Regions from separate parts of the Streptomyces sp. NPDC058796 genome, predicted to be linked through region 2. Evidence: riboswitches for the same ligand, from Rfam matches in the RefSeq annotation. Region 2 holds a riboswitch; the other holds the start of a gene.

Region 1 (4,813 bases), on a different contig from region 2:
GCCTGCAACCCCTTCAACGTGCTGTGCGGCCGGCGGGGCGTGGCCCGGGTGTTCGGCCCGCAGAAGGGGGCGACGCCCGCGCAGGTCGAGGAGTTGTCGTCCGGGCTGGAGAACTGGGCGCGCGTCCTCACCCGGGACCTGGGGGTGTTCGGCGCCGACCTGCGCACGGGCCCCGGCACCGGTGCCTCCGGCGGGCTGGGCGCGGGTCTGGCCGCCGTGGGGGCCCGGTTGCTGCCCCGCTTCGACGTCCTCCTCGACCACCTCGACCTGGACGCCCGTCTGGCCCGCGCCGACCTCGTGCTCACCGCCGAGGGCGCCCTGGACCACCAGACGCCGCGCGGCAAGGTCCCGGCCGAGGTGGCCCGGCGTGCCAAGCTGCACGGCCGTCCCGTCCTGGCGCTGGCCGGCACGCTGGGCGAGGGCGCGCACGAGGTGCCCGGGGTGGACGCCTTCCACGGCATCATGCCGGCGCCGATGGCGTTGGCGGACGCCCTGGTGCGCGCGGCCGAGCTGCTCACGGACGCCACCGAGCGGGCGCTGCGGATGGTCCTGCTCGGCTCGCGGCTGCCGGGCCGGGCTCAGACCGCGGAGGTCCCGGCGGCGGTGTCCGCGGCGGACGTGTCGGGCACGCAACGGCCGTCCTCGGTGCGGTAGTTCCAGCGGGCGCCGTCGCGCACCAGCTCCTTGACGGCGTCCACGAACCGTTCGACGTGCTCGTCCGGGGTGCCGGCGCCGAAGCTGACGCGGATGGCGTTGAGGGACTTCTCGCCGGGCGCCGCCTCGGGGGCCCCGCACTCGCCCTGCGTCTCGGGGTCGCTGCCGAGCAGGGTGCGCACCAGCGGGTGGGCGCAGAAGAGGCCGTCGCGCACGCCGATGCCGTACTCGGCGGAGAGCGCGGCGGCGAAGTGGGAGCTGTTCCAGCCGTCGACGACGAAGGAGAGCACGCCGACGCGGGGGGCGTCGTCACCGAAGAGGGAGAGGACCCGCACCTCGGGCACCCCGGCGAGCCCCTCCCGCACCTTCCCGATCAGGTACTCCTCGCGGGCGACCAGCGTGTCGAACCCGGCCTCGGTGAGCGCCCTGCAGGCGGAGGCGATCGCGTAGGCGCCGATGACGTTGGGCGAGCCGGCCTCGTGCCGGGCGGCGCTGTCGTGCCACTGGACGTCCACGCCGCCGTCCGCCCGCCGGGAGACGCTGCGGCTGGCGCCGCCGCCCGCGAGGTACGGCTCGGCCTCGCGCAGCCAGTCGGCACGGCCGGCCAGCACGCCGGAGCCGAAGGGGGCGTACAGCTTGTGCCCGGAGAAGGCGACCCAGTCCACGTCCAGGCCGGCCACCGAGACGGGGTGGTGCGGGGCGAGCTGGGCTGCGTCCAGCACGATCCGGGCGCCGTGGGCGTGCGCGGCGGCGGCCAGTTCCCGCACCGGCCACAGTTCGCCGGTGACGTTGGAGGCGCCGGTGACGCAGACCAGGGCGGGCCCGTACGGCTCGCGGGCGGCGAGGGCGCGCTCCAGGGTCTCGACGGCCTGCGCGGGGGTGCGCGGCGCGTCGAGGTAGGTCACGTCCGCGCCGCTCCAGGGCAGCAGCGAGGCATGGTGCTCGGTCTCGAAGACGAAGACCCGGCAGCCCTCCGGCAGCGCGCCGGCGAGCAGGTTGAGGGAGTCGGTGGTGGACCGGGTGAAGACCACCTGGTCGGTGTCCCGACAGCCGAGGAACTCCGCGACGGTCCTGCGGGCGTTCTCGAACAGGTCGGTCGACAGCTGCGACAGGTAACCGGCCCCGCGGTGCACGCTGCCGTAATAGGGGGCGTAGGCCGCCACGTCGTCCCAGACCCGCTGCAGCGCGGGCGCGCTGGCGGCGTAGTCGAGCGCGGCGTAGGTGACCTCTCCGCCGGTGACGAGCGGAACGGTGACATCACGGCCGAGAACGGGCAGTGGGGTGGCGACAGCGGTGGGTACGGACATGGAAGGACTCCCGTGGGGACCAGCGCGGAGAAGGACGCTGTGAATGAGAAGAGCAGGGGGATGCGGAGGCGGGGCTCTGCGGCCCTATCGCATTCGCTGGTTCACGGAAGACTCCCTCGGACGACCCAGGACCCCTGGTTTCGCGAGGGGTCCGCGCTTGCCGTGAACCTTGCTGTCCACGGCCTGGTCTTCACCCGGGGCACCCCGCCACGGACGGAGGGTTGCCGGACAGTCGGCCGGGGCCTCATGACTGTCACTCATGACCTGTCGGAAAACTTATGGGAAGTGATCGGCGCCCCGCAACCCGAGTCCGGATCGCGGGACGCACGTCACAAGGGTGGGCGGCTACGCGTGGGTCGCCGCCACCCAGCGCTCCAGGGCCCGCCTGGCGGCGCCCGAGTCGATCGACTCGGCGGCCCGGTCCATACCGGCCCGGATCTGCTCGGTGAGCGGGCCGTCGCCGGGCTCCAGGGCCACCAGCGCCGCCGCGGAGTTCAGCAGCACCGCGTCTCGCACGGGACCGGTCTCGCCGGCCAGCAGGCGGCGAGCGACGTCGGCGTTGTAGGAGGCGTCGGCGCCGCGCAGCGCCTCCACCGGGACCAGTTCGAGGCCGACGTCCCGCGGGTCGAAGGTCTCCTCGGTCACCCGGCCGTCCCGCACGACCCAGACGCGTGAGGTGGCGGTCGTGGTCAGCTCGTCGAGGCCGTCGTCGCCGCGGAAGACCAGGGAGGAGTGCCCGCGTTCGGCGAAGACACCGGCGATGATCGGCGCCATCCGGGCGTGCGCGACGCCGATCGCCTGGGACTTCACGCCCGCGGGGTTGGTCAGCGGGCCCAGGAAGTTGAAGACCGTGCGGATGCCGAGCTGGCCGCGGGCCGCCGCCACGTGGCGCAGCGCGGGGTGGAACTTCACGGCGAAGCAGAAGGTGATGCCTGCCTCCTCGGCGACCTCCGCCACCCGTTTCGGCGTCAGCTCCAGGTTCACGCCCAGCTTCTCCAGGACGTCGGAGGCCCCCGACGCCGAGGAGGCGGCCCGGTTGCCGTGCTTGACGACCTTGGCGCCGGTGCCGGCCACCACGATCGCCGACATGGTGGAGATGTTGACGGTCTTCGCGCCGTCGCCGCCGGTGCCGACGATGTCGACCGTCCGCCCCGGCACCTCGATCACGTTGGCGTGCGCGTACATGGTGCGGACCAGACCGGAGATCTCCTCGACGGTCTCCCCCTTGAACCTGAGGCCGACCGCGAAGCCGGCGATCTGCGCGTCGGTCGCCTCACCGCGCATGATCACGTCCAGCGCCCAGGCGGTCTCGTCGGCGGTCAGGTCCCGGCCGTCCGCCAGTCCGTTCAGCAGGGCGGGCCAGGAGCGGCCCGCCGCGGTGTCGCCTCCAGCGGGGGTCAAAGCGCTCATGAGCCGCTCCTGAATCGTGTGCGTGACGCAGAGAAGGTGTGCTCCCACCCTATCCAGCCCCGGGCACGGCGAAGGGCCCCGTCCGCGGAACGGACGGGGCCCTTCGACCGTGGTGTGGCGACGCTGGAGGGTCAGTGGTGGCCGTGGCCGCTCGTGATCTCCTTGTACTCCTCGACGGTCGGCTTCGGAATCTGCGACTCCGGGCCGTAGTAGGACTTGCTGAGCTTGGCGCGCAGCTTGTCCGTGCGCTTCACCTTGCGCTGGACGCCGTTCTCGTCGACCGTGGGGCCGATCTCGGCCGGCTTGTACTGCTCGTGGGCCGTGAGCGTGTGCAGCTGCTCCTGGCTGAGCGGCTCGTGGACCTCGATGAACTCACCGTGCGGCAGGCGCTTGATGATGCCGGACTCGCGGCCGTGCAGCACCTTCTCCTTGTCCCGGCGCTGGAGACCGAGGCAGATCCGCTTGGTGATCACGAAGGCGACGACCGGGCCGGCGAAGAACCCGATGCGCACGAACCAGGTGACCGCGTTGATCGACAGGTGGAAGTGCGTGGCGACGATGTCGTTGCCACCACCGATCAGCATGATCATGTACGCCGTGACCCAGGCGACGCCGAAGGCCGTACGGGTCGGGGCGTTGCGCGGCCGGTCCAGGATGTGGTGCTCGCGCTTGTCCCCGGTCACCCACGACTCGATGAACGGGTAGAGGGCGATGATCGCGAGGAACAGGCCGAAGATCACCAGCGGGACGAACACACCGAGGACCAGTGTGTGACCCCAGAAGTTGATCTCCCAGCCCGGCATGGCGCGGACCAGACCCTCGGCGAAGCCCATGTACCAGTCGGGCTGGGCGCCCGTGGACACCTGGTCCGGCCGGTAGGGGCCGATGTTCCAGATCGGGTTGACCGAGGCGATGCCGGCGATGGCCGCGATGACACCGAAGACCAGGAAGAAGAAGCCTCCCGCCTTCGCCATGTACACCGGCAGCAGCGGCATGCCGACGACGTTCTTGTTGGTCTTGCCCGGACCCGCGAACTGCGTGTGCTTGTGGTAGAAGACCAGGATCAGGTGGCCGACCACGAGACCGAGCATGATGCCCGGCAGCAGCAGGATGTGGATCGAGTAGAACCGGGCGACGAAGTCGGTCCCCGGGAACTCCCCGCCGAACAGGAACATCGAGATGTACGTGCCGACGATCGGCACGGACAGGATCGCGCCCTGGGTGAAGCGCACACCGGTGCCGGAGAGCAGGTCGTCCGGGAGCGAGTAGCCGGTGAAACCGGTGAACATGCCGAGGACGAACAGCAGGAAGCCGAACAGCCAGTTGATCTCACGCGGCTTGCGGAACGCGCCGGTGAAGAAGACGCGCATCATGTGCACGAACATGCCGGCGAGGAAGATGATCGCCGCCCAGTGGTGGATCTGCCGGATCAGCAGACCGCC
Region 2 (4,813 bases):
CTTGGCCATGTGAAGTGGTCCCTCCAGGACTGGGGGTGATTCCTTCGGACCGCGCCCGCGCCCGCGACGGACGGCTCGCCGGCCTCGTGGTTCCTTCCCCACCCGGCCCGCGGGCCTCACCGACCCGGTCCTTCGTTGTCACTCTCACCTTCAGAGTGCTAACGCCAATGATTAGCACTCGCCCCCATCGAGTGCAAGCGCCTACCGAGGATCCGCGCCCGCGCTCAGCCACCCGCGAACACGGTCGGGCCGCCGACGTCCGGGCAGACCGAAGGGCCCGCACCCCGGGTGAGGTGCGGACCCTTCGGAGAAGAACCGTTTACTTGCGGTGGCCGAACGTCTCAGGCGCTGAGGCGAACCATGTCGGCCTGCGGGCCCTTCTGACCCTGCGAGATCTCGAACTCGACCCGCTGGCCTTCTTCGAGGGTGCGGTAGCCGTCCATCTGAATCGCGCTGTAGTGGACGAAAACATCCGCACCACCGTCGACCGCGATGAAGCCGTACCCCTTCTCCGCGTTGAACCACTTGACGGTGCCCTGAGCCATGCCTAACTCCCCTATTACTGGCCCTTGCACAGATCCGCACTTCGCGGACCCGGGTCAGACCTCACCCCCCACGACTGGGGGCGTGCGCCGGAACGCGTCGACCGCGGCTGAATGTATCTGTCCAACTGCCGTCTGCAACAGGTCAATCGGACGAGAAATCTGGACGCACCCGGTCCGGAATATGGCGAGCTTTCGCCTGAATTCGGGTCAAGTCGGGTGTCACAAAGAGAACAAAAGCCGCGAAATACGCCTGCATTTTGGCTGCATCTTGTCGGGCGCAAAGCAGGAATTCGGGGCTCCGGATCTTTCGATCGGGAGCGCGTTCCCCAACTCTACCGCGCTCAATCACATGGAATTGCCCCCTCCGCTTCTCTCACGGAGGGGGCAACGGGCACTACGAGGCGTGTCAGCCGCCGGCGACCGCCGGGATGATGGAGACGCCCGCACCGTCCGGCGTGGCGGTCTCCAGGCCCTGCTCGAAGCGCACGTCATCGTCGTTGACGTACACGTTGACGAAGCGGCGCAGCTTGCCCTGGTCGTCCAGGACGCGGGCGGCGATGCCGGTGTGGTTCTTCTCCAGGTCGGCGATGACCTCCCCGAGGTTCGCGCCGTCGGCGGCGACCTCGGCCTGGCCGCCGGTGTAGGTACGCAGGATGGTCGGGATACGAACGGTCACGCTCATGCGAGGCCAGCCTCTCGGAAGGAGTCGAGGTTCGGTCGGATGGTGGCGGTGAGGCCGGTGCCGGCCACCGCGTCGAGGGTCTTGAGGCCGTCGCCGGTGTTGAGGACGACCGTGGTCAGCGACGGGTCCAGCACGCCGTCCTCGACCAGCTTCCTGGTCACGCCCACCGTCACACCGCCGGCGGTCTCCGCGAAGATGCCCTCCGTGCGGGCGAGCAGCTTGATCGCGTCGACGACCTGCTCGTCGGTCACGTCCTCCACCGCGCCCCCCGTGCGGCGCGCGATGTCGAGGACGTACGGCCCGTCCGCCGGGTTGCCGATGGCCAGCGACTTGGCGATGGTGTCCGGCTTCTGCGGGCGTACGACGTCGTGCCCGGCCTTGTACGCGGTGGACACCGGCGAGCAGCCCTCGGCCTGGGCGCCGAAGATCTTGTACGGCTTGTCCTCGACCAGCCCGAGCTTGATCAGCTCCTGCAGCCCCTTGTCGATCTTCGTGAGCTGGGAACCGGAGGCGATCGGGACGACGATCTGGTCGGGCAGCTTCCAGCCGAGCTGCTCGCAGATCTCGTACGCGAGGGTCTTCGAGCCCTCCGCGTAGTACGGCCGCAGGTTGACGTTGACGAAGCCCCAGCCCTCGCCGGCCGGGTCGCCGATCAGTTCGGAGCAGAAGCGGTTGACGTCGTCGTAGTTGCCCTCGATGCCGACCAGCTCACCGCCGTAGACGGCGGCCATGACGACCTTGCCCTGCTCCAGGTCGTGCGGGATGAACACGCAGGACCGGAAGCCGGCGCGGGCGGCGGCGGCGCCGACGGCGCCGGCCAGGTTGCCGGTGGAGGAGCAGGAGAGGGTGGTGAAGCCGAAGGCGCGGGCGGCCTCCAGGGCCTGGGCGACGACGCGGTCCTTGAAGGAGTGCGTCGGGTTGCCGGAGTCGTCCTTGACGAACAGCTTGCCGGCTTCGACGCCCAGCTCGCGGGCGAGGTTGTCGGCCTTGACCAGCTTGGTCCAGCCCGGGTTGATGTTCGGCTTGGTCGCCACGTCGGCGGGGACGGGCAGCAGCGGCGCGTAGCGCCAGATGTTCGCGGGGCCCGCCTCGATGCGTCCCCGCAGCTCCTCGGTGTCGTACGCCGAGAAGTCGTAGGCGATCTCCAGCGGGCCGAAACACTCCTCGCAGGCGAAGAGCGGGCCGAGCGGCACGCGGTGACCGCACTCGCGGCAGGAGAGCGCCGCGGCGGGGCCGAGGTCGGCCGGGGAGGCGGCGGAGGGGGTGGAAGCGGAGGTGTCGGTGTTGCTTGCGACAGTCTGCACAGCCATGTGAGGCGAGGCCCTTTCTCCTCATCTTCCTCACGACGCATCTCGCCGTGAGACGGATTTGGCACCTTCCCTAGCCGGGAGCCTCGCCACGTCCGTGTGACAAGAACCGACTGGAGGGTTGCCGGGGCTTCATCGGGCCGTATCCCTCTGCCCCTCTGGATGAGCGGTGTTCAGTTGTTGGTCACGCGGCGACCCCGGCATGCGATGGTCGCCCGCGTTGTTCAAGACTGTAACCGACGGCCATGACGGTTGAGATAGTCGTCCGAACCGCGAGATGGATCACAGAGGGAGCCACCGACCGTGCTGGAAGAAGTCGAGCGCTGGCTGGACGCACGCTCCTGGTCCGTGACGGACCGGCCGCTCCAGCGGCTCCTGGCCGCCAAGCACGCCGGCGGGCAGTCGGTCAGCGTGGTGCTGCCCGCCCTCGACGAGGAGGCGACCGTCGGCGGCATCGTCTCGGTGATCCGCCGGGAGCTGATGGAGCGGGTGCCGCTCGTCGACGAGCTGGTGGTGGTGGACTCCGGGTCGCGGGACCGCACGTCGGAGGTGGCCGCGGCGGCGGGCGCGCGGGTCGTGCACCGGGACGCGATCCTGCCGCGCATCCCGGCGGTGCCCGGCAAGGGCGAGGTGCTGTGGCGCTCGCTGCTGGTCACCGGCGGCGACATCGTCTGCTTCGTCGACGCCGACCTGCGCGAGTTCCGCGCCGACTTCGTCTCCGGCATCGTGGGCCCGCTGCTCACCGACCCGGACGTGCACCTCGTCAAGGCCATGTACGACCGCCCGCTCGGCGCGGCGCCCGGCCAGGGCGGCCGGGTCACGGAACTGATGGCCCGCCCGCTGCTCAACATGCACTGGCCGCGGCTGGCGGGCTTCGTCCAGCCGCTCGGCGGCGAGTACGCGGCCCGCCGCTCCCTGCTCGAACAGCTGCCCTTCCCCGTCGGCTACGGCGTCGAGCTGGGGATGCTGGTCGACGCCCTGCACCTGGTGGGCCTCGATGCCCTCGCGCAGGTCGACGTCGGGGTCCGCAGGCACCGGCACCAGGACGGCCAGGCGCTGGGCCGCATGGCCGCCGCGATCTACCGCACCGCCCAGCTCCGGCTGGCCCGCGGCCATCTGGTCCGGCCCGCCCTCACCCAGTTCGAGCGGGGCGCCGAGGGTTTCGAGCCGCGCACGTACTCCGTGGACACGGAGGAGCGGCCCCCGATGACGGAGATCGCGGAGTACGCGGCCCGGCGGGTGGCGTGAGGGAGGGGCCTCAGCCGGTGACGCCGTCCGACCAGCGCCAGGTGCCGCCCGAGTCCGGCTCGCAGGTCAGGTACTCGCCGCCGCGGCCGTGGGTGCTCAGGCCGCGGTGCTTCTTCGCGCAGAACTGGCCGTCGGCGTAGCAGTTGCCCGCGGGGCTGGTCAGCTCGCAGGCGCCGGTGCCTCCTCCGCTGCCGCCGGTGCCGGTGTCCTGCGGCTCGGTCGATTCGGGGGCCGGGGTCGGCTCCGGCGGGTCCAGCAGGCGTCCGGCGCAGTCCCGGCCGTCGCGGGGGACGGTGAACGTCACGCCGTCGGGGCCGTCGGTCTGCTCGCAGACCTCCTCGTCCAGATCCCAGGTGGAGGCCTGCCGCCCTGTCCCCTGCAGGTGGACGGTGTAGTCGATGTGGGCCGCCTTGGCCGCGAGCACGGCCCCTCCGACGTCCCGGCCGGTGTGGTCCCCCAGCGTGACGGCGGGCGTGGAGGGCTCGGCGCTGTCGGGTGCCTCGGGGGTGGGGCCGGGGCTCTGCGCGGCGGTGGCGGTCGCGGGCCGCTCGTCCGCCTGCGTACCGGCGCTTCCGTCGCCGCAGCCGGCCAGCGCCAGCGCGGAGGCCGCGACCAGTGCCGCGGTGGCCGCGAGTCTGCGTGTACGTGTGCGTACGGCCATGGTGCCCACCCCCCGAGAAGTTGAAATGTGCACCGCACATCCTCGGCCTGTTCACATCTTCCACACAAGTGGCGTGACCGAATCGCCGCCGAAGTGGTCCCCGGGCACGTTTGAGGTTTTCGGGGCCGGGCTACGTTGAGGCTTATGGCTGCAAGCTTCGGTACTGCTCAGGTGCTGGTCGCCTCCAATCGGGGGCCCGTCTCTTACGAGGTACGGGAGGACGGTTCGCTCGACGCCAAACGGGGCGGGGGCGGGCTGGTCTCCGGGCTGTCGGCCATCGGGCCGGACGCGGGGGCGCTGTGGGTGTGCTCCGCGCTGAGCGACGGCGACCGCGAGGCGGTCCGGCGCGGGGTCGGCGAGGACGGCGTGC

What was found. A riboswitch is a leader RNA that binds a small molecule or an ion and turns the genes downstream of it on or off. The one in region 2 is predicted to bind S-adenosylmethionine.
Region 1: linked by a shared signal. The riboswitch ahead of ACFW47_RS00950 (aminotransferase class V-fold PLP-dependent enzyme) and the one ahead of thrC (threonine synthase) in region 2 are both predicted to bind S-adenosylmethionine.

The regions. Positions count from the first base shown of each region.
Region 1 covers NZ_JBHYOP010000001.1:206,674-211,486, forward strand. The annotation lists gene ACFW47_RS00945 (glycerate kinase) at 1-654, shown strand, start outside; gene ACFW47_RS00950 (aminotransferase class V-fold PLP-dependent enzyme) at 579-1,961, opposite strand; SAM riboswitch class IV at 2,110-2,226, opposite strand; gene trpD (anthranilate phosphoribosyltransferase) at 2,307-3,371, opposite strand; gene ACFW47_RS00960 (cytochrome bc complex cytochrome b subunit) at 3,503-4,813, opposite strand, start outside.
Region 2 covers NZ_JBHYOP010000004.1:354,269-359,081, forward strand. The annotation lists gene groL (chaperonin GroEL) at 1-9, opposite strand, end outside; gene ACFW47_RS13465 (cold-shock protein) at 342-545, opposite strand; gene ACFW47_RS13470 (MoaD/ThiS family protein) at 952-1,227, opposite strand; gene thrC (threonine synthase) at 1,224-2,537, opposite strand; SAM riboswitch class I at 2,556-2,703, opposite strand; gene ACFW47_RS13480 (glucosyl-3-phosphoglycerate synthase) at 2,838-3,782, shown strand; gene ACFW47_RS13485 (hypothetical protein) at 3,793-4,443, opposite strand; gene ACFW47_RS13490 (trehalose-6-phosphate synthase) at 4,588-4,813, shown strand, end outside.